4 regions of the Streptomyces sp. NPDC025806 genome follow, and region 4 is predicted to be linked to each of the others. Evidence: riboswitches for the same ligand, from Rfam matches in the RefSeq annotation. Region 4 holds a riboswitch; each other region holds the start of a gene.
The links. Region 4 has a riboswitch for cobalamin ahead of ACZ4E1_RS35500 (CbtB domain-containing protein). Riboswitches for the same ligand answer to the same signal wherever they lie in the genome.
Positions count from the first base shown of each region.

Region 1 (5,464 bases), on a different contig from region 4:
CCGGGGTGTCCACGTCGCGCCAGCGGTCGCGGCCGGACAGCACCGGGTGCGCGAGGAAGTCCTCGACCGTGTTGAGCCGGGCGCTCGCGATCCCGGCCCGGTCAAGGAGCGTCACGACCTCGTCCGCGTCCAGCTCGGCGAAGCGTGCCGTCACGATGGCGTCGAGCTCGGTGCGCCGGGCGACCCGGGAGGAGTTGCGGTGGAAGCGCGGGTCGTCGGTGAGCGCCGCGTCGTCCAGGACGTGCGCGCAGAACGCGGCCCACTCCCGCTCGTTCTGGATCGCGAGCAGCACCGTCCGCCCGTCGGCCGCCGGGTAGGGCCCGTACGGGGCGATCGTCGCGTGCGCCGCGCCGACCCGCGGCGGCTGGGCGCCGGAGTACGCCGTGTAGTACGCGGGGTATCCCATCCATTCGGCCAGCGCCTCGAACAGCGACACCTCGACCGAGCGCGTCACTCCCGTGTCCCGGCGCTCGTACAGCGCCGTGAGGATCCCGGAGAAGGCGTACATGCCGGCCGCGATGTCGGCGATCGCGATCCCGACCTTCGCCGGTTCCTCCGGGCTGCCGGTCACCGACACGACGCCGGTCTCGCACTGCACCAGCAGGTCGTACGCCTTCCGGTGCGACCACGGCCCGTCGGAGCCGTAGCCGGAGATGTCGCACACGACGAGGGAGGGGTGCCGCTCGGCGAGCGCGGCGGCGGACAGGCCGAGGCGGGCCGCGGCGCCCGGCGCCAGGTTCTGCACGAAGACGTCCGCGCGGGCCAGGAGCCGCTCCAGTGCCTCGCGGCCCTCCGCCGTCTTCACGTCGAGCGTGACGGACTCCTTGGACCGGTTCAGCCACACGAAGTGACTGGACTGGCCGTGCACCGTCTCGTCGTAGCGGCGCGCGAAGTCGCCGCCGCCCGGCCGCTCCACCTTGATCACCCGCGCCCCCAGATCGGCGAGCTGGCGCGTGGCGAACGGGGCGGCCACCGCCTGTTCGAGACTGACGACGGTGATGCCGTCGAGGGGCAGGCGGGCCGTGCTCATGGGGCTTCCTCCGTGCAGGGGCGACAACGCGGGGGCGACGGACGCGGGGGCGCGGCGTCCGGCGGGCTCTCCCGCCGGACGGTACGCGATGCGCGCGCGGGCCCGGCCGGAGACCTCCCGTCCGGCCCGCTCAGCCGGCGCCGCCGCTGTCGGCCAGCCGCGCCGACCAGCGCTGCTCGACCTTCGCCAGACGCCAGTACGCGACCGCCGCCACCCACACCACGACGAACAGCCCGACGATCACGTACCCGACGTTGTCGAGGTCGAGGCCGGCGATCCAGCCCGTGACCGCGTCGGTCAGGTCGAGCTTCTCGTGGAGCACGCCCACGAGTTCGATCGTGCCGATGAAGAAGGCGACGGCGATGGACAGTCCGGTGATCGTGAGGTTGTAGAACACCTTGCGGACCGGGTTCGAGAACGCCCACTGGTAGGCGAAGTTCATGAACGTGCCGTCGAGCGTGTCGAACAGGCTCATGCCCGCGGCGAACAGCAGCGGCAGGCACAGCACCGCGTACCAGGGCAGTCCGGCCGCGGCGCCGCTGCCCGCCATCACCATCAGCGTGACCTCGGTCGCCGTGTCGAAGCCGAGCCCGAACAGGAAGCCCAGCGGGAACATCTGGCCGGGCCGGGTGATGGAACGGGTGAAGCGGCCGAGGATCCGGTTCATGAACCCCCGTGCGTCCAGGTGCGCTTCGAGCTCCCGCTCGTCGTACGAGCCGCCGCGCATCGCCCGGAACACCTTCATGATGCCGAGCAGGGCCACCAGGTTCAGTGCGGCGATCAGATACAGGAACGTGCCGGAGACGGTCGTGCCGACGACCCCGAGGACCTGGTGAGTACGTGAGTCGTCACTGGTCAGCGTGGTCGCGAGCGCCGTGCCGCCGGCCACCAGCGCCGCGAGGACCACGACGACACTGGAGTGACCGAGCGCGAACCAGAAGCCCACGGACACCGGACGCTTGCCGTCCGCCATCAGCTTGCGGGTCGTGTTGTCGATCGCGGCGATGTGGTCGGCGTCGAAGGCGTGCCGCATGCCCAGCGTGTACGCCGTGATGCCGAGCCCGATGCCGAACGCCTTGTGGTCCACCCGGTAGTGACCGGGGACGACGAGCAGGAAGAGCACACCGAACGCGACGACGTGCAGGGCGAGGATCACCGCCATCAGGCCCGCTGTGCGCAGGGTGTCCTCGCGCCGCCATCGGTAGGCGGACGGCGGACTCGTCGGGGAGTTCGCGGGCAGGGTCAAGCCGATCACGCTCCAGCACCTCGTGGATCACTTCGTGAGATGCCGTGGCCGGTCTCCTGGCTTACGGGCGAGCGACACCGCTCCGGCCTTCCCAGCGGCACGGGGCCGCCAGTGGCGTGATGAAGCGGTGCGCCTCGTGCCGCCCGAGGGCGGGGGCACGAGACCCGATCACAGTGGCGAGGGCCGCTCCGGACTTGGCCCCTGAGGGGTTGTCACCGGTCTTCCCGAACACCACGGCCCGCCCACCCTAGAGGGGCCGGAGCGTGACTGCATAGACGCACTCCGCGCACGTAGGAAAGATCACATGCGGCCGGGCGTCAGCCGGCCGTACGGCGCCGGCGGGCCCGCGCGATCTCCTCGTACGCCTTCACGCGCCCCTCCCAGTGCGAACCCTCGACGGACTTGCCGGGCTCCAGGTCCTTGTAGACCTCGAAGAAGTGGGTGATCTCCAGACGGTCGAACTCGGGGATGTCGTCGATGTCGCGGACTGCGCGGTGCCGCGGGTCGTGGGCGGGGACGCAGAGGATCTTCTCGTCCGGGCCCTTCTCGTCGCTCATCACGAACATGCCGATGGCCCGGCACTCGACGGCGCAGCCCGGGAACGTGGCGTCGCCGCCGGTCAGTACGAGCGCGTCCAGCGGGTCGCCGTCGCCGCCGAGCGTGCCGTCGACGTAGCCGTAGTCCGCGGGGTACTGGGTCGACGTGAAGAGCATCCGGTCGAGCCGGATCCGGCCCAGTTCATGGTCCATCTCGTACTTGTTCCGGGAGCCCTGCGGGATCTCCACGATCACGTCGAACGCCTCGTCGGCGCCCGCCTGTCCGCTGTCCAGCGTGCCCAATGTGGCCTCCTTGCCCCATTCCGACGTCCCGAGTGTGCGCCGGGTGCGGCGGATCGGGAACCCCTCAGACGCCGTCCGGAACGGCGAATTCGAGTTCGGGTCGCTCCCAGCCGACCGCGGGCGGCTGTGCGGGGACGGTCCCGGTGCGCAGCGCGCCCATCCCACGGTAGAAGCCCTCGGCGGGCGGATGCGCGACGACACGGACCCGATCGAGGCCCGCGGCGCGCGCCTCGGACCGCATGTGGTCGACGAGGAGCCGGCCGACGCCGAGTCCCTGCGCGTCGTCCGCGACGAACATCAGGTCCAGCTCGGCCGCGTCGACGAGCAGCGCGTAGAAGCCGAGGACGCGGCCCTCGGCCCGGTCCACGGCCGCGAAGACCCGGTGCGCCTCGATGTAGCCGGAGGTGACGCGGTGGTCGGCGACCATCGCCGCGTAGTGGCCCTCGTAGGCGCGCGAGCCCCGGACGATGCGGGTGAGGCGCCGTGCGTCGCGGGCGACGGCGCGCCGGACCGTGACGTCGGGCCGGGCCCCGGGCTGGGTAATCCTCGCATTCATGCTTCGAGTATTACGCATCCGCGGGTCGCCGTCAGGCGCCGGGCACGGTGGAGCGGACCTGGCGCAGGAACGCCGCGTTGTCCGGCGTCTGCCGCATGCGCTCCAGCAGCGTCTCGTACGAGGCCCGGTCGTCCCGCCGGCCGAGGGCGCGGCGCAGGGCGTGTGCGGCGGCCGTCTCCTCGGCGGTGAGCAGGAGCTCCTCGCGGCGGGTGCCGGACGGGTCGAGGTCCACGGCCGGGTGGATCCGGTGGTCGGCGAGGGCGCGGTCGAGCCGCAGCTCCATGTTCCCGGTGCTCTTGAGCTCCTCGAAGAAGAAGTCGTCGGCGCGGGAGCCCGTCTCGACGAGGGCCGTCGCGAGGATGGTCAGGGAGCCCGCCTCCTCCGTGTTGCGGGCCGCGCCGAACAGCCGCTTCGGCCCCTGGAGGGCGCCCGCGTCGACGCCGCCCGACAGGGTGCGGCCACCGGCGGCCGCGGCGTTGTTGTGGGCCCGGCACAGCCGGGTCAGCGAGTCGAGCAGGATCACGACGTCACGGCCCCGCTCTACCATCCGCTGAGCGCGGGCGACGGCGAGCTCGGCGAGTGCGATGTGCGCCTTGGCGGGACGGTCGAACGTCGAGGCGAACACCTCGCCGCGCACCGAGCGCCGCATGTCGGTGACCTCCTCGGGCCGCTCGTCGACGAGCACGACCATGAGGTGGGCCTCGGGGTGGTTGGCGGCGACGGCCGCGGCGAGCTGCTGGAGCAGCACGGTCTTGCCGGTGCGCGGCGGCGCGACGACCAGGCCGCGCTGCCCCTTGCCGACCGGCGCGAACAGGTCGACGACCCGGCCCGCGAGCCCGCTCGCCGGGCTCTCCATGCGCAGCCGCTCGGTGGGGTGCAGGGGAGTGAGATCGGCGAAGCGGGGCCGGTGCCGGGCGGTGTCGGCGGGGAGCGCGTCGACGGTGTCCACGGCCGTCAGGGTGTGCGGCCTCGCGCACGTGCCGTCGACGAAGTCGCCCTTGCGCAGGGCGAGTCGGCGCATGAGCGCGGCCGGGACCTGGACGTCGTGGGAGGTGGGGAGCAGATCGGGGGCGCGCAGGAACCCGGCCCCGTTCGGGCCGATGTCGAGGACGCCGCGGGCCCGCACGGGGGTCGTCGTGCCGGGCTTCTCGGGTGCGATGGTGGTCATGGTCGATCAGGGTCCTTTCGAGGACGGACGACGTGCGGGGAAATGCGGTGGGGATGGCTCCGGCGGACAGCGGGGCGGAACGAACACGCCCCCGGCCGGGAGAGACCTGGCGCAGGGCCGGGCGAAGCCCGACAGAAGCTCGTGACCAGGGAGAACGCGCAGACTGAGCGCGATGAGAACATGTGCGTGAAGCACAGATGACGCAGTGGCGAAACAGAAGGTGAAGCAGAAAGAAGAGAAGAGGAAATCGGTACCGGCGATCCGACGGACCTGCGCACGTACCACAGGAACCGTACCACCCCGACCCCGTCGCGCGGCACTCTTCTTGGGCGGGCGGCCCGCCTATGCTGAGCCGCGATGTTCACCTCCCAGGGCCCCACCCTCCGCGAGCTGGCCGTTCAGGCGCTCTCCTCGGTCGAGCACGGCTACGACCTGCTCGCGCCGAAATTCGACCGCACCCCCTTCCGCACGCCCGACGCCGTGCTCGCCCCCGTCACCCGCGCCCTGCGTGAGCTCGGCCCGTACGGCACCGGGCTCGACCTGTGCTGCGGCACCGGCGCGGGACTCGGCGTGCTGCGCGAGGTGTGCACGGTGCGCGCCGTCGGCGTCGACTTCAGCGCGGGCA
Region 1 is NZ_JBVHMU010000016.1:139,762-145,225, forward strand. It holds gene ACZ4E1_RS30890 (CaiB/BaiF CoA transferase family protein) at 1-1,030, opposite strand, end outside; gene nicT (Nickel transporter NicT) at 1,161-2,276, opposite strand; cobalamin riboswitch at 2,306-2,527, opposite strand; gene ACZ4E1_RS30900 (inorganic diphosphatase) at 2,594-3,115, opposite strand; gene ACZ4E1_RS30905 (GNAT family N-acetyltransferase) at 3,180-3,671, opposite strand; gene rho (transcription termination factor Rho) at 3,703-4,839, opposite strand; gene ACZ4E1_RS30915 (class I SAM-dependent methyltransferase) at 5,197-5,464, shown strand, end outside.
Region 1: another riboswitch for cobalamin. It lies ahead of nicT (Nickel transporter NicT); the one in region 4 lies ahead of ACZ4E1_RS35500 (CbtB domain-containing protein).

Region 2 (5,464 bases), on a different contig from region 4:
AGTATTTCCGGGTTCAGGGAGGAGTGCATGCCGAGTGTCCCTTTCAGAGGCCAGATCCCCCATCCTGCCCACACACCCCAAATGGGGCAAAAGGTGCATCCAACCCCAGGAGCCCCACCCCACCCGCCACATCCACCCTCACCGCTCACCGCTCACCGGTCCGCCGCGCGAGCGCCAGCACGCTCAGACCGAACATCAGCACCCCCAGCGGCAGATGGACCGACGGAAGGTGCGCGACACCGAGCACGACCTGCGCCGAGGCGAGCACCAGGAAGCCGGTCGCGTGCCACACGGGCCGGACCGGGCCGCCGCCCGGCTTCCACGCCAGCACCGCCGCGAGCAGGTACAGCATCGACGCCGCGTACATGACGCGGGCCCCGACGCTGTGCAGGGTCTCCCCGTAGGACGCGGTGAGCAGCAGTCCCGCCGAGACCGCCTGGAGGAAGATCGTCGCGGTCTGCAGGGCGATCGCGACGCGCAGGAACGAAAGGGTGCGCCGGGTGGTCGTCACGTGGGTGGCCATGGCCTGGTCCTCTTTCCCGCCCGAGGGCAGTCGGTCGATAAGGTCTCGCCAGGCCGACGACGCAGGCCGGCCAAAGGTAAGGCGAGGGGGCGGACGGTTGTGGGGACCTCGGGGGCGGACACGGACACGGTGGCGGGAGAGCGGCGCCAACTGCTCAATGTGGCCTACCGGTTGCTCGGCTCACTGGCCGAGGCGGAGGACGCGGTGCAGGAGGCGTACGCCCGCTGGTACGCGCTTCCCGACGGCCGCAGGAACGAGATCGCGGCACCCGGCGCCTGGCTGACGACGGTGACCGGGCGGATCTGCCTGGACGTGCTCGGTTCGGCGCGCGCCCGGCGCGAGCGCTACGTCGGCGCGTGGCTGCCCGAGCCGCTCCCGGACCGGTCCGAGTGGGCGCACGGCCGGGGCGGCGACCCCGCCGACCAGATGGTCCTGGACGAGTCCGTGAACATGGCGTTCCTCGTCGTCCTGGAGTCGATGACGCCGGCGGAGCGGGTGGCGTTCGTGCTGCACGACGTGTTCCGGTATCCGTTCGCGGAGATCGCCGAGGTCCTCGGCCGGTCGTCGGCGGCCTGCAAGCAGTTGGCCGCCTCGGCGCGGCGCCGGGTGGGCGCCGCGCGCTCCGAGGGCGTCGCCGCCGGCCAGGCGGACGCGGTGCGGCAGGTCAGGCGGGCCTGGGAGGCGAAGGACATCGCGGCGCTCGTCGGCCTGCTCGCCCCGTCCGCCGTGATGACCGCGGACGGCGGCGGTCTGGCGGGTGCCGCGCTGCGCCCGGTCGAGGGGGCGGCCCGCATCGCCCCGTACATGGTGGCGATCGCCGACAAGGCGCCGGGGCTGGAACTTCTGGAGCGCACGGTGAACGGCGCGCCGGGTCTCGTCGCGCTCCGGGACGGTGTCGTGCTGACGGTGGCCGCGTTCGATCTCGCCGGGGGACGGGTCGCGCGGATCTGGGTGGTGCGCAATCCGGAGAAGCTGCGGGCCTGGTCGGGCGAGGACTGACGCGCCCTGCCGGGGTGGTGACGCCCTGTGATAGCTTCCCCAAGCCAGTCGTACCTTTGTGCGTACTTGTACGTACTCGGGTCAGGGAATCCGGTGCAAGACCGGAACTGACGCGCAGCGGTGTGGGCGACGGGCGGGGCAACTGCCACTGGGCCGGGGGGAACCGGGCCCGGGAAGGCGCTCCGTCCGGACGACCCCGAGTCCGAAGACCTGCTGGCGGCCCCGCCCGTCCACCGGCCGGGGCGGACCGTTGGCCGGCTCCGCGTTTGAGCCCTGGACGCTAAAGGATCTCCCGTGCCCTTCGCACGTCTCGCCCGCTTCTGCGCCCTCGCGCCGATCACCGCGCTGCTGCTCACCGCGTGCGGCTCCGGCGCCCCGTCGGACCGCTCCGACGACGCGTCCGGCGCCGGTGTCACGCTCACCAACTGCGGGCAGCGCGTGCACGTCGCGCACCCGCCGCGCCGCGCCGTCGCCCTCGACCAGGGATCGGCCGAGATCATGCTGTCCCTCGGGCTCGCCGACCGGATGGTGGGCACCGGCACCTGGACCGACCCGGTGCGCCCGAACCTGGCGAAGGCGAACGCGAAGGTGCCGCGCCTCGCGGAGCGCTACCCGTCGTTCGAGACGGTCCTCGACACGGAACCCGACTTCGCCGCCGCCTCGTTCGGGTACACGCTCGGCAAGGGCGGCGTGGCGCCGCGCGCCTCGTTCGAGAAGCTCGGCGTGCCGACGTACCTCTCCCCCACCGACTGCGCGGACAAGGACAACAGCGGCGACGGCGACGGCGTCCGTACCGAGGCGCTGACGATGGACACGGTCTACGGCGAGATCCGGGACCTGGCACGCGTCTTCGACGTGCGCGAGCGCGGCGAGAAGCTGGTCGCCACGCTCAAGTCCCGGGTGCACAAGGCCGCTTCGGGCGGCGACGCCGACGGCGTGCGCGTCCTGTACTGGTTCTCCGACTCCAAGTCGCCGTACATGGCGGGATGTTGCGGCGCGCCCGGCGTCATCACGAACGCGCTCGGGGTGCGCAACGTCTTCGACGACACCCACGAGGAGTGGCCGCAGATCAACTGGGAGACGGTCGTGGACCGCGACCCGGACGTCCTGGTGATCGGCGATCTGACCCGGCGCTCCCAGTCGGCCGAGTCGGCGGCGCAGAAGATCAGGTTCCTGGAGTCCGACCCCGCGACGAAGAACATGAAGGCGGTCCGCGAGAAGCGCTACGTGCTGCTCAAGGGGCAGGACCTCAATCCGACGATCCGCACCGTGGACGGCGTGGAGAAGGTGGCGGCGGCGCTGCGCGCGTTCGGCCTCACCAAGTGACCCGGCCACACCAAGTGACTCGGTCTCGCCAAGTGACTCGGTCTCACCCAGTGACCCGCCTGCGCCCGGCGTCGTACGCGGCGGCGGGCCTGCTCGCCCTGTGCCTCTCGGTCGCCGTCGCCATCACGATCGGCCCCGCGCACATCGGGGTCGGTGACGTGTGGGCGTCGGTCGCGGCCCGGCTCGGCTGGGGCAGCTCGGACCTGTCGCCGATCCGCGACGGGATCGTGTGGAACCTGCGGCTGCCGCGCACCCTGCTGGCCGCCGTGTGCGGGGCCGGCCTCGCGGTCTGCGGCACGGTCCTCCAGGCCCTGCTGCGCAATCCGCTCGCGGACCCGTTCGTGCTCGGCGTCTCCTCCGGGGCCTCGACCGGCGCCGTCCTGGTCGTCGTGCTGGGGATCGGCGGGGGCGCCCTGTCGGTGTCCGGCGGCGCGTTCCTGGGCGCCGTCTGTTCCTTCGGTCTGGTGCTGGTGCTCAGTCACGCGCTGGGCGGGACCACGGACCGGGTGGTGCTGTGCGGTGTCGCGGCGATGCAGCTGTTCTCGGCGCTGACCTCGTTCGTCGTCCTGACGGCGGCGGACGCGGAGACCACGCGCGGCGTCCTGTTCTGGCTGCTCGGTTCGCTCGGCGGGGTCGGCTGGACCGAGGTGTGGCTGTGTCTGGCCGTCCTCGTGGTCACGCTCGCGGTGTGCCTCGGGTACGGGAGGACGCTCGACGCGTTCGCGTTCGGCCCCGAGGCGGCGGCCGCGCTCGGTGTGCGGGTGGCCCGCACCCGGCTGGTCCTGCTGTGCGTGACGGCGCTGCTGACGGCGGCGCTGGTCAGCGCGGCGGGCGCGATCGGCTTCGTCGGCCTGGTGCTGCCGCACGCGGCCCGCGCCCTGGTGGGCCCCGGCCACACCCGGCTGCTGCCGGCCACCGCGCTCGCCGGGGCCGTGTTCCTGGTGTGGGTCGACACGCTGGCCCGGACGGCTCTCGAACCGCAGGAGGTTCCCGTGGGGGTGGTGACGTCGCTGATCGGCGTGCCCGCGTTCGTGTACGTGCTGTGGCGCGGCCGGAGCACACGATGACGGCGGGGCTCGGCGCCGAGCGCGTGGCCCGGTCGGCGGACGGGACGCTGATCCTCGACGGGGTGAGCCTCGCGCCGAAGCCCGGTTCGGTGACGGGAATTCTGGGGCCGAACGGGTCGGGCAAGTCGACGCTGTTGCGGCTGCTGGCCGGGGTGCTCGCGCCGACGGCCGGGGTCGTCACGCTCGACGGCGATCCGCTCGCCGAGGTCGGGCGCAGGGAGGCGGCGCGCCGGATCGCGCTGGTGCAGCAGCAGTCCGACACGCAGGTGGAGCTGACGGTCGCGGACGTGGTGCGGCTCGGCCGGATCCCGCACCGCAGAGCGTGGTCGCCGGCCTCGGCGGCGGACGAGCGGGCGGTGCGCTCGGCGCTGGAGCGCAGCGGGCTCGCCGACCGCGCGGACCGGCTGTGGCACACGCTGTCGGGCGGTGAGCGGCAGCGAGTGCAGATCGCGCGGGCGCTGGCCCAGGAGCCGCGTGAACTGCTCCTGGACGAGCCGACGAACCATCTTGACATCCAGCACCAGCTGGAGCTGCTCGACCTGGTCCGCAGCCTCGACCTGACCTGTGTGGTCGCCCTGCATGACCTGAACCTCGCGGCCACGTACTGCGACGAGGTCGTCGTGCTGCGCGCGGGCCGGCTCGTGGCGGCCGGCACCCCTGGCGCGGTCCTGACGGAGGAGCTGGTCGCGGACGTCTACGGCGTACGGGCCAGGATCACGCACCCGGACCCGGAGGCGGGACCGCACATCCGTTTCCTGGGTACGGTCTGAGTCCGCGGGACGCGCCGGTCACTCGAAGCGGTCGGTGTCCCCCGCGCCGTGCCGGACGATCTCGGCCTCGCCGTCGGAGAAGTCGATGACGGTGGTCGGCTCGGTGCCGCAGTCGCCGGAGTCGACCACCGCGTCGACGGAGTGGTCCAGCCGCTCCTTGATCTCCCAGCCCTGGGTGAGCGGCTCGTCCTCGCCGGGCAGCAGCAGGGTGCTCGACAGGAGCGGCTCGCCGAGCTCGGCGAGCAGGGCCTGGGTGACGACGTGGTCGGGGATGCGGACGCCGACGGTCTTCTTCTTCGGGTGCTGGAGCTGGCGCGGCACCTCGCGGCTCGCGGGCAGGATGAAGGTGTACTTGCCCGGTGTGGCCGCCTTGATGGCGCGGAACACGTCGTTGTCGATGTGCACGAACCGGCCGAGCTGCGCGAAGTCCTGGCACACCAGCGTGAAGTGGTGCTTGTCGTCGAGCTGGCGGATCGCGCGGATCCGCTCGACCCCCTCGCGGTTGCCGAGCCGCGCGCCCAGCGCGTAGCAGGAGTCCGTCGGATAGGCGACGAGCGCCCCGTCGCGGATGCTGTCGGCGACGGCCGTGATCAGGCGCGCCTGCGGGTTCTCGGGATGCACGTCGAAGTACCTGGCCATGCCGCGAGCGTACGGGATCGGGCGGGCGCGTCCGGGGTACACGGCCGGGAATCGCGGGCACGTGCGACAATCCCGGCGCGACAATCCCGACACCCGCACCCCCTGGTCCCCCGCGCGCACAGGCCGACGGACCATACTGG
Region 2 is NZ_JBVHMU010000005.1:16,883-22,346, reverse strand. It holds gene ACZ4E1_RS12835 (baeRF3 domain-containing protein) at 1-29, opposite strand, end outside; gene ACZ4E1_RS12830 (hypothetical protein) at 146-523, opposite strand; gene sigJ (RNA polymerase sigma factor SigJ) at 623-1,522, shown strand; cobalamin riboswitch at 1,551-1,754, shown strand; gene ACZ4E1_RS12820 (ABC transporter substrate-binding protein) at 1,817-2,848, shown strand; gene ACZ4E1_RS12815 (FecCD family ABC transporter permease) at 2,899-3,915, shown strand; gene ACZ4E1_RS12810 (ABC transporter ATP-binding protein) at 3,912-4,685, shown strand; gene ACZ4E1_RS12805 (L-threonylcarbamoyladenylate synthase) at 4,704-5,324, opposite strand.
Region 2: another riboswitch for cobalamin. It lies ahead of ACZ4E1_RS12820 (ABC transporter substrate-binding protein); the one in region 4 lies ahead of ACZ4E1_RS35500 (CbtB domain-containing protein).

Region 3 (5,464 bases), on a different contig from region 4:
CCCCGGCCGGCACCTGCGCGTCGCCGGGCTCCTCGGACTCCCGGCTCTCCTCGGGCTCCCGGGGCGCCTCCTGCGACTGCCCCGCGTCCGGCCCGCCGGCCTGCGGCGGCACGCCGCCCCCGCCGCCGTCCGGGCCCCCACCGTCGGGACCGTCACCGTCGCCGTCGGGCTCCGGGTCCGGCTCGTCCTGCGGCTCCTCGTCCGGGCCGAACTCCTCCAGCGTCTCGTCGAGCTTGTCCTCGTCGAGGCCCGGGGCGTCGAACGGGTTACGGCGCCTGCGGTGCGGCAGCGCGAGCAGCGCGGCCTGCCGCACGTCCTCCGCGAGCACCTCCGTGCGCCCCGCCCACGCGGCCAGCGCCGTCGCGGTGCGGGCCATCACGATGTCGGCCCGCATGCCGTCCACCTCGAACGCGGCGCAGGTCGCGGCGATCTGGGTCAGCGCCTGGTCGCCGAGGCGCACCTGAGGCAGCAGGGCACGGGCCGCGACGATCCGCGCCCGCACGTCGGCCTCCTCGCCGGCCCAGCGGCCGACGAAAGCCTCGGGGTCGTCGTCGTAGGCGAGGCGCCGCTTGACGACCTCGACGCGCTGCGCGGGCTCCCGGGACGCGGCGACCTCCACGGTCAGCCCGAACCGGTCGAGCAACTGCGGCCGCAGCTCGCCCTCTTCGGGGTTCATCGTCCCCACGAGGAGGAACCGCGCGGCGTGCCGCACGGAGACACCCTCGCGCTCGACGTACGAGGCGCCCATCGCGGCGGCGTCGAGGAGCAGGTCCACGAGGTGGTCGTGGAGGAGGTTGACCTCGTCGACGTACAGGATGCCGCGGTGCGCGTCCGCGAGCAGGCCCGGCTCGAAGGCCTTCACGCCCTCCGCGAGCGCCCGCTCGATGTCGAGCGCGCCGACGAGCCGGTCCTCGGAGGCCCCGACCGGCAACTCGACCATGCGCGCCGCCCGTTCAGCCGCTTCGACGTCCGCGTGGGGTCCGTCGGGGCACTGCGGATCGGGCGCCGCCGGGTCGCAGGAGAACCGGCATCCGGAGACCACCGGGACATCCGGCATCAGCGCCGAGAGCGCCCGTACGGCGGTCGACTTGGCGGTTCCCTTCTCGCCCCGCACGAGCACACCGCCGACGGCCGGCGACACGGCGTTCAGCAGGAGGGCCAGCCGCAGGTCGTCCTGCCCGACGACGGCGCTGAACGGATACGGGTTGCTCATCGGATGAACTCCTCCGGGTAGATGCGCCCCGGCAGGGGCGCGGGGAACGGCGCGAGCAACCACGCACGGTCCGCACGTACGGCCAAACCCATGGGGGTCCGGGAGCGAAGCCCCCGGGGTCGGGACGGAAAGGGGCGGCGGGGGCGACTTCCCATCACGGCGCCCCCGGCGGCACGAACGGCAACTCCGAGGGAGCGCCTCCCTCGATCAGCCGCCACAACGCGTCCGTGTCGGCGTGCCGCTCGATCAGATCCCCGAGCCGGTCGAGCTGCTCCTCGCGCAGCGCCGCGAACGACGTGTCGGGGGCCGGTACGAACCGCCGGCCCGCCGCCGCCGCGACCTCCCGGAGGAATGCCCGCCGGAACCCGTCCGACTCCAGGGACCCGTGCCAGTGCGTGCCCCACACGGACCCGACCCGGCATCCGTCCAGGAACGCCTCACCGCCGAGCACATCGGCGACCCCGTGATGGATCTCGTACCCCTCGACGGGCTCGCCCAGGGCCTGCCCGACGGGCCGGGCCAGCGTCTTCTCCCGCGCGAAGCGCACCCGCACCGGGAGGAGCCCGAGCCCGTCCACGACCCCGGCCCGCGACTCGACCTCGTCCTCGATCCGCTCCCCGAGCACCTGGAACCCGCCGCAGATGCCGAGCACCGGCCGCCCCTCGGCGACCCGCCGGGCGAGCGCGTCGGCGAGCCCGCGCTCGCGCAGCCACTCCAGCGCCTTCACGGTGCCCCGCGTGCCCGGGACGACCACCAGATCGGCGTCGACGAGCTCCTCGGCCCGGTCCACGAACCGCACCACGACGCCGGGTTCGGCGGCGAGCGCGTCGACGTCCGTGAAGTTCGACATGAGCGGCACCGCGCACACCGCGACCCGCAGCACGTCCGCGCCGACCGGCGGCGCCACGACGGACTCGCGCACCGTGCCGCGCAGCGACACCCGCAGGCCGTCCTCCTCGTCGATGCCGAGCCCGTGCTGATAGGGAAGAACGCCGTACGTGGGGCGGCCCGTCAGCGATTTCAGCATGTCCAGGCCGGGTTCCAGCAGGGTGACGTCACCGCGGAACTTGTTCACCAGATACCCGGCGAGCAGCTCCTGGTCCTCGGGCGCGAGCAGCGCCGTCGTGCCGAAGAACGACGCGAAGACGCCCCCGCGGTCGATGTCGCCGACGACGAGCACCGGCAGCCGCGCGGCCCGCGCGACGCCCATGTTCACGATGTCGGTCCGGCGCAGGTTGATCTCGGCGGGAGAGCCCGCCCCTTCACAGATCACGGCGTCATGACTGCCCCGCAACTCCTCCAGGCACCCCACCACGGTGTCGAGAAGCGCCGCCTGCCGCCCGCCGTGGTAGCCGCGGGCGCTCAGCTCGCCCACCGGTTTGCCCATCAGGACGACCTGGCTGCTGCGGTCGCTGCCGGGCTTCAGCAGCACCGGGTTCATCAGCGCGCTCGGCTCGACCTTCGCGGCCTGCGCCTGCATGGCCTGCGCCCGCCCGATCTCGGCGCCCTCGCGCGTCACGAAGGAGTTCAGGGACATGTTCTGCCCCTTGAACGGCGCGACCTTCACGCCCTGCCGCACCAGCCACCGGCAGATCCCGGCGGTGACCACGCTCTTCCCTGCGTCCGAGGTGGTGCCCGCGACCAGCAGGCCGCCGCCCTTCCTCGCGCCCGTCATCGACGACCCCACAGCAACCGCGCGCCCACACAGACTCCCAACGCCGAAAGACTCACGCGCCGCGACAACCGCACGGCCCGCTCCACATCACGTACGTGCACGGGCCGACCCCGCTCGTTGAGGACCGGCCGGTGCTCGACCCGCCCCGCGTACGACAGCGTGCCGCCGAGGCGCACCCCGAGCGCGCCCGCGAACGAGGCCTCCACGACCCCCGCGTTCGGGCTCGGGTGGCGCTCCGCGTCGGCCCGCCAGGCACGGACCGCGTCCCGGGGCCGGCCGCCGGTCAGCACCGCGAGGACGCCCGTCAGCCGGGCGCCGGGCCAGCCGGCGACGTCGTCGAGCCGGGCCGAGGCCCAGCCGAAGCGCCGGTAGCGGGGCGACTTGTGACCGACCATCGCGTCCAGCGTGTTCACGGCACGGAAGGCGAGCAGTCCCGGCACCCCGGCGGCGGCGCCCCACACCAGGGCGCCCACGACCGCGTCGGAGGTGTTCTCGGCGACCGACTCGACGACGCCGCGCGCGATGCCGTCGGCGTCCAGGCCCTCGGGGTCGCGCCCGCACAGCCGGGGCAGCAGTTCCCGGGCCAGCTCCACGTCCCCGGCCTCCAGGGCGGAGCCCACGGCCCGCGCCTCACGGCCCAGCGAGGTGCCGCCGACCACGGCCCAGGTCGCGGCGGCGGTCAGCGCGATCGAGGCGGCGGGGGAGCGGCGTACGGCACGGGCGGCGAGCGCGCCCACCGCGGCGGCGCCACCGGCGCACACGGCCGTGTGCAGGGCGCCCCGGCCGCGGTCGTCCCGCCACAGCACGCGCTCGACGGCTCCCGCGGCGCGGCCGAAGCCGGCGACGGGGTGCCCGCGGCGCGGATCGCCGACCAGGAGGTCGCTGAAGATACCCAGGGCGGCGCCGTACGCGAAGACGCGCTCGGCCCGCCGTGCGCCGCGCGGGGCGAACATGGCGGTAGTTGTCCTCACTCAGGGTGTCCACGCCCTGGTTCGAAGAGACCGGCAGCGTGAGTTCCTGGCTCGCCCTCAGGGGGAGGGCTGACAGTGGCGGGACCGCGCCGGATTCGCACCGGCTTCCTCTGCTGCTGCCGTATATGGCGAGGGAAGTGCACCACGCTCCGCGAACGCACGTCAACTTGCTGTTGACCTGCGGCGGGTGAGTGTGGCCAGGTCCACAACACGTCGGCGGGGTGGCGACGCGGATGCGTCCCCACCCCGCCGAGGGAGTGCTGCGACCGTGGTCAGGCCACGATCAGAAAGATCCCGTACGCGACCGCCGCCGTGCACAGCGCGAAGCACAGGTAGGCGCCGGAGACGGCGAGCGTCGCCGAACCGCCCGCGCGCGTCGCGGACTCCTTCTTGGAGAGGCCGACGATGCCGAGGGTGAACAGGCCCACCAGGGCCACGGTCACCACGAGGCTGACGCCGAACACGGAGCCGAGGGCCGCCCAGTCGATCTTCATAGCTGGTCCTGCTTCCTTACAGCGTGGCGCCGGCGGGGCGCGCGGGGTCGGCCACGGAGGCGGCCGCGGCGGGGACGGGGGTCTCCTCGACGGCCACCGGACCGGCCGGCGGCGGCGTGACCGCGGCGATCGCGGTCGTGACGACACCGGCGGGCTCCTCGGCGGGGGCCCCGGTGCCGATCTCGTCGGCCGTCACGTTGTGGTGGTCGACCGAGTTGCGGCGGGACAGCACCCAGATGACCGAGGCGCCGCCGATGAGCAGCGCGGCCGTCAGGCCGATGCCCCAGGGGCCCTGCTGGGTGAGGAACTCGGCGCCCGCGCCGACCAGACCGGCCGCCGGCAGGGTCAGACCCCACGCGACGAACATCCGGGTGGCGGTCGACCAGCGGACGACACCGCCCTTGCGGCCGAGGCCCGAGCCCATGACGGCGCCGGAGCAGACCTGGGTCGTGGAGAGCGAGAAGCCGATGTGCGAGGAGGCGAGGATCGCCGTCGCGGCACTGGTCTGCGCGGCGAAGCCCTGCTGCGGGGCCAGGTCGGTCAGACCCTTGCCCATGGTGCGGATGATCCGCCAGCCGCCCAGGTACGTGCCGAGGGCGATGGCCATGCCGGCCGAGACGATGACCCACAGCGGCGGGTCGGCGTCCGGCGCGAGCACACCGCCGGTGATCAGGGCGAGCGTGATGATGCCCATCGTCTTCTGCGCGTCGTTGGTGCCGTGCGCGAGGGAGACGAGGCCGGCCGAGGCGATCTGCCCGGCGCGGTAGCCCTTGGCGGTGGCCTTCTCGTCGGTCTTCTTGCTGATGCGGTACGTCAGGCGCGTCGCGAGCATCGCGGCGAGGCCGGCGACGAGCGGCGCGGCGACCGCGGGCAGCAGCACCTTGGTGACGACGGTGCCGCCGTTGACCGACGACCAGCCCATCGACATGACGGCGGCGCCGATGAGGCCGCCGAACAGGGCGTGCGAGGAGCTGGAGGGCAGGCCGACCAGCCAGGTCAGCAGATTCCAGAGGATGGCGCCCACCAGCGCCGCGAAGATGACCTCTGTCTTGAGGCCGTCCTCGTTGATGATGCCGCCGGAGATCGTTTTAGCGACTTCGACGGAGAGGAA
Region 3 is NZ_JBVHMU010000001.1:709,436-714,899, forward strand. It holds gene ACZ4E1_RS03225 (putative cobaltochelatase) at 1-1,213, opposite strand, end outside; gene ACZ4E1_RS03230 (cobyric acid synthase) at 1,368-2,888, opposite strand; gene ACZ4E1_RS03235 (cobalamin biosynthesis protein) at 2,885-3,841, opposite strand; cobalamin riboswitch at 3,880-4,024, opposite strand; gene ACZ4E1_RS03240 (hypothetical protein) at 4,132-4,353, opposite strand; gene ACZ4E1_RS03245 (inorganic phosphate transporter) at 4,370-5,464, opposite strand, start outside.
Region 3: another riboswitch for cobalamin. It lies ahead of ACZ4E1_RS03235 (cobalamin biosynthesis protein); the one in region 4 lies ahead of ACZ4E1_RS35500 (CbtB domain-containing protein).

Region 4 (5,464 bases):
ACCCCGAGGCCGAAGACGGTGGCCAGGGAGTTGGCCAGCAGTTGCGTGCCCACGTCGCGGGTGAGCTCGGTGGCCTGGATGCCGGAGCCGACCACCACCGCGACCAGCGCGGCCGTACCGAGCCCCTCGACCGTCGCCCGCCGCAGGAGCGGAGCCGGGACGCTCACGCCGAGGCCTCGGCAGCGGCGGGGATCTGGAGGAGTCCGGACAGCTTCGTCAGGGCCTCGGGGAGGACCCAGTAGTACACCCAGGTCCCGCGTCGCTCGGAGCCGACCAGCCCGGCCTCCCGCAGCACCTTCAGATGGTGGGAGATCGTCGGCTGCGACACGTCGAACGGACCGATGAGGTCGCACACGCACGCCTCGCCACCCTCGTGGGAGGCGATCAACGACAGCAGGCGCAGCCGGATCGGGTCCGACAGCGCCTTGAACATCCGCGACAGCTCGGCCGCGGCCTCCTCGCCGAGCGGCTCACGGACCATCGGCGCACAGCACGCCGCGTCGTCCTGCCCGAGCACCGGCAGACCAGGTTGTTTCGACATCCCTCTATGTTGACAGTCATCCAATCCAATGCCAAGGTCGACTGTATCGACAGATGTCGAAACAAGCCTTGGGAGGCCGCCATGTCCCGTGTCCAGCTCGCCCTGCGCGTCGCCGATCTCGAAGCCTCGATCACCTTCTACTCCACGCTCTTCGGCACCGAGCCCGCCAAGCGACGCGAGGGCTACGCCAACTTCGCCCTCGCCGAGCCCCCGCTCAAGCTCGTCCTCATCGAGGGCGAGAGCGGCGAGGACACCCGCCTGGACCACCTCGGCGTCGAAGTCGCCACCACCGAGCAGGTCGGCGCGGCCGCCACACGCCTCGCGGACGCGGGCCTGGCGACGCGCGAGGAGAACGACACCTCCTGCTGCTACGCCGTCCAGGACAAGGTGTGGGTCACCGGCCCGGGCAAGGAGCCGTGGGAGGTCTACGTCGTCAAGGCCGACGCCGACACCCTCGGCAAGAGCGCCGACAGCGCCCCGGAAGCGTGCTGCGCGACCTGACCGGGCAGAGGACCTCGCCCGGCCCGAGAGGTACCTTCGTGCCCCCTCCACCTCGTACGGCCAGGAGCCCCCGATGAACCGACGTGTCCTGTTCGTCGCCCCCGGCATGAACGCTGCGCTGCGGCAGGCCCGGTTCGACGACGGCGCTCCCCTCGACGCCGCCGGGCGGGCCGCTGCCGAGACGGCGGCCGGTGCGCTGCCCGCGCCCGTCCGCGCGGTCGTCTCCGACAGCCGGCGATGCCGCGAGACCGCCGAGGCGCTGGGGCTCGGCTCCGTCACGGCACCCGCCGAACTGGCCCCACCGGCCCGGGGAACCTGGCGCGGCCGAACGCTCGCCGAGGTGTCCGAGGCGGAGCCCGAGGCGGTCGCCCGGTGGCTCGGCGACCCGGAGTTCGCCCCCGGCGGCGGCGAGTCGGTGACCGACGTGTGCGCCCGCGTGGCCCGATGGTTCGACACAGCCGCACCCGGTGACGGCCCCGTGGTGGCCGTAGCCGAACCGGACGTGGTGCGAGCCGCCGTCGTACACGCCCTGGGCGCGCCCGCGTCGGCGTTCTGGCGCTGCGACGTGGCGCCGTTGACCGTCACCGAGCTCAGCGGGCGCGGCGGACGCTGGAACGTACAGATGGGAAAGCCGCTGGGCCCGACCGGATCGACCGGCCGGGCCCCACGTACGGACTGAGCCGGTCAGTTCCCGGCCGGAACCGCCCCGGCGGCCTTCGGCCGGAGCAGCCGCTGGGCCAACTCCCCGAAGACGAGACCGAACCCGCTCCACAAGGTGACCTGGACGGCCAGCGCGGAGAGCCGGAACCGCCACAGCAGCGTGGCCGGGAAGTGCGCGGGCACGCCGTCGGCCGCGGGCAGCACGGCGTAGGCGATCCCGACCACGACGGCGAAGCCCAGCAGCGCGGCGACGGTGGCGTAGTAGGCGCCGATGCGAGGCGCCAGCCGCTTCCCGAGAATCGTCGCTCCGATCGCGAGAAGCACACTCAGCACGATCATCAGGAAGAACAGCGTGGTGCGCTGACCGATGGTGTCGGGGTTGCCGACGGCGGGCGGGGTGGCCGGGTACTTCAGGTACGGCACGACGTACACGGCCAGGAGCGCGCTGCCGGACAGCAGCAGCGCGGTGGCACGCGGGCCGAAACGGCCCACGCGACCGAGCGCGAAACAGTAGGCCAGGGCGGCGATCCCGCCGAAGGCGACGCCGTAGACGAGCATGCCGGTGGCGAGACCGGCGGTCGACTGCAGGCTCCGCGAGACGAGTTCGGCCTCCTCGCCGCCGTGTGCGTGTGCGGTGTGGGCCTCCTCGAAGGCGATGGCTCCGTCGACGTTCGGCTCACCGAGCCAGTAGGCGACGACCAGGGCGAGCACGCCGGCGGCCAGGCCGGCGAGCATGCCCCGAACGAGCAGATTGCGTACGGTGGTCGAGTTCATGAGCGCGCGGCTTCCCTACGGGTTCAGTGGCAGGGGAAGCCGAGCAGATGGCGGGCGTCGTGCACCCACTCATGAACCCCCGCGCCGCTGAACACGGAGGTGGCGCCCTGTTCGGCGCCGACGAAATACAGCAGGACGAGCATCAGGATGCCGAAGAACGCCGCCCAGGGGGCGATCGTCCTCAGCGGCAGTGTGGCCGGAAGAGCAGGCGTGTCGGCGGTCGGCTGGGCGACGTGCTGCGCCATGGCAGGGCCTCCTTCGGGAGTTCGCGTCCCGTCTCGGTGGTGCACTGGACGACCGTCACGGGTCTGACTCACGAGAGGCCCGAGGACCTTCCCGCACACAGTGGCGCGACCGTGCCGGACTCTCACCGGCTTCCGTCGACCGTCGTCGATATCGAACCGACCGTACCGCCTGACGGGTGCATGGCCAATAGCGGCCGGGGCCTCCGCGGCCTCGACAGAAGACAGAAGACAGAAGAGGGACGGCCGTGCAGACGGCCGCCCCTCTCGATCCGTTGGCGTCAGAACCTCGGCGTCAGAACTGCAGTGCCCAGGAGCTGATCCGGCCGGTGTCGTAGGTCGCGTTGTCCGTGACCCGGAGCTTCCACGTGCCGTTGGCGACCTCGGAGGAGGCATTGACGGTGTACGTGGTGTTGATGTTGTCCGCGCTGCCACCGGTGCCGAAGGCCTTCAGCGTGTACGCCGTCCCGTCGGGAGCGATCAGCTGGACCTGGAGGTCACCGATGTAGGTGTGGACGATGTTGACCGGCACCTGGAGGGTGGAGGGGGCGTTGCCGCTGACTCCGGTGACGGTGATCGGGGACTCCACGGTCGCGTTGTCGTTGATCGCGTAGCTCGTGGTGTTCTCGAAGCGGTCGCCGGTGGGCGGCGGTGTGGTGCCGCCGTCGCCGACGTTCAGGAGCTTGTTCGGCGAGCCGGTGCCGGGGCTGGTCACCACGTTCGGGGTGGCGGCCGTGGTGAGCGCCGAGGAGACCTGCGACGGGGTGGCCGTCGGGTTGGCGCCCAGGTAGAGGGCGGCGGCGCCGACGACGTGAGGGGTGGCCATCGACGTACCGGAGATGGTGTTGGTGGCCGTGTCGCTGGTGTTCCAGGACGACGTGATGGAGGAGCCCGGGGCGAAGATGTCCAGGATGCTGCCGTAGTTCGAGTAGCTCGCGCGGGCGTCGGAGGACGTGGTGGCGCCGACGGTGATGGCTTCGGCGACGCGGGCCGGCGAGTAGTTGGACGCGTCGGCGCCGTCGTTGCCGGCCGCGACGGCGTAGGTGACGCCGGAGGCGATCGAGCGGCGCACGGCGTCGTCGAGGACGGTGTCGACGCCGCCGCCGAGGCTCATGTTGGCGACGGCGGGCTTGACGGCGTTCTGGGTCACCCAGTCGATGCCGGCGACGACCTGGTCGGTGGTCCCGGAGCCGGAGTTGTCGAGGACGCGGACGCCGACGATCTTCGCCTTTTTGGCGACGCCGTACGAGTTGCCCGCGACCGTGCCGGCGACGTGGGTGCCGTGGCCGTGCCCGTCCTGCGCGGTGTTGTCGTTGTCGATCGCGTCGTAGCCGTAGGAGGCCCGGCCGCCGAAGTCGCTGTGGGTGATGCGGACGCCGGTGTCGATGATGTACGCCGTGACGCCCTGGCCCGCGCTGTCCGGGTAGGTGTAGCTCTGGTTGAGCGGCAGGGCCTTCTGGTCCAGCCGGTCCAGGCCCCAGGACGGCGGGGAGGGCTGCGTGCCGTCGACGTGGAAGACCCGGTTCTGGCTGACGGTCTCGACGGCCGGGTCGGCGGCCAGCTTCTTGGCCTGGGCGGGGGAGAGCTCGACCGAGTAGCCGTTGAGCGCGGCCGTGTAGGTCCGCTTGATCTTGGCGCCGAACTTCGTCGCCACCGCCCGGCCCTTCGCGGTCTCCGCCTGGGCGGCGGACTCGCGCAGGGTGACGATGTAGCTGTTGGCCACGGTGCCCTTCGCGCCGGCGTTCAGGACGACGCCTTCGGCGGACGTTCCGGCGGCCTGGGCCGGGAGGGCGGAGAGGGAGCCGAACGCGAGGGCCGCTACGGCTATGGCACCGGCTGCGGCACGTCTGCGCCGCCGATCACGCATCACGAACATGTGAGGGGTCCTCCTCATCGGTGGTGCGTTGCTGTGGGGGGTGTGCCGAGCCGGGCCTCTGGCGGGGCCGGTGGCCGGCGTACACCGATCGATACGGCAGACGACATGACAGAGGCATGACAAATAAATGCTGAGAGTGCCGCGCCCTTCGCCATCCCGGGCTGCCAGGCGAAAGATTGACTGATCCATAGGAATCCCGCAAGAGCGCCTGCCGTCGCGGCGGGCAGCGTCCCTTCGGGTGCGGGGTTCTCCGCAGGCCCTTCAACTTGCCTGCGGACAAGTGGAGTTGGGGGGCAGATTCAAGAGGTCGAGCGGAAGCGCACGGAAACCCCCGGGCCCGTGGACCCGGGGGTTCGGTCACGGCTAGGACCGGGTCATCTCCGGCCATCCCAGCTGGGCGACACGCGACTTACGGACATTCCCCGCCGCCTCCATGTCGCGGTACGCGCTGCGCTTCAGCCGCGCGGCCAACTGCTCCAGCGCGCGGGCGGCGGCCAGTTCGTCACCGATCTCGGCGACGTCGGTGTCGATGGGGTTGCACCGGGCGGTGCCGCTCCCCGTGAGATGCGCCGAACCGGTGTCGAGATCGACCCGCACCTCGGTCCGGCGATCCTCCTCCGACAGATGCAGGCGGGCGGTCCATTGGGCGGTGTGCGACATGGCGTCCCTCCAGAGATCTCGGGCTCAGCCGGCGGATGCGGCGCCCTCGCGCGCGGCCTCGCCGCCGGTCGGGGTCTCAGCCATGGCTGCCTCCCTGACCAGGGCGCCGGCGACCGGATGGCACCAGTCGGGCCTTGCTTCCATTGTCTCGCACCACCGAACACCGGCCCCTCTCTCCGCATCCACGGAGCCCGTCAGTCGACCGCATCC
Region 4 is NZ_JBVHMU010000023.1:69,710-75,173, forward strand. It holds gene ACZ4E1_RS35475 (aquaporin) at 1-167, opposite strand, end outside; gene ACZ4E1_RS35480 (ArsR/SmtB family transcription factor) at 164-541, opposite strand; gene ACZ4E1_RS35485 (ArsI/CadI family heavy metal resistance metalloenzyme) at 623-1,042, shown strand; gene ACZ4E1_RS35490 (histidine phosphatase family protein) at 1,116-1,721, shown strand; gene ACZ4E1_RS35495 (CbtA family protein) at 1,727-2,476, opposite strand; gene ACZ4E1_RS35500 (CbtB domain-containing protein) at 2,500-2,721, opposite strand; cobalamin riboswitch at 2,759-2,897, opposite strand; gene ACZ4E1_RS35505 (S8 family peptidase) at 3,014-4,594, opposite strand; gene ACZ4E1_RS35510 (dsRBD fold-containing protein) at 4,958-5,254, opposite strand; gene ACZ4E1_RS35515 (GlxA family transcriptional regulator) at 5,449-5,464, opposite strand, start outside.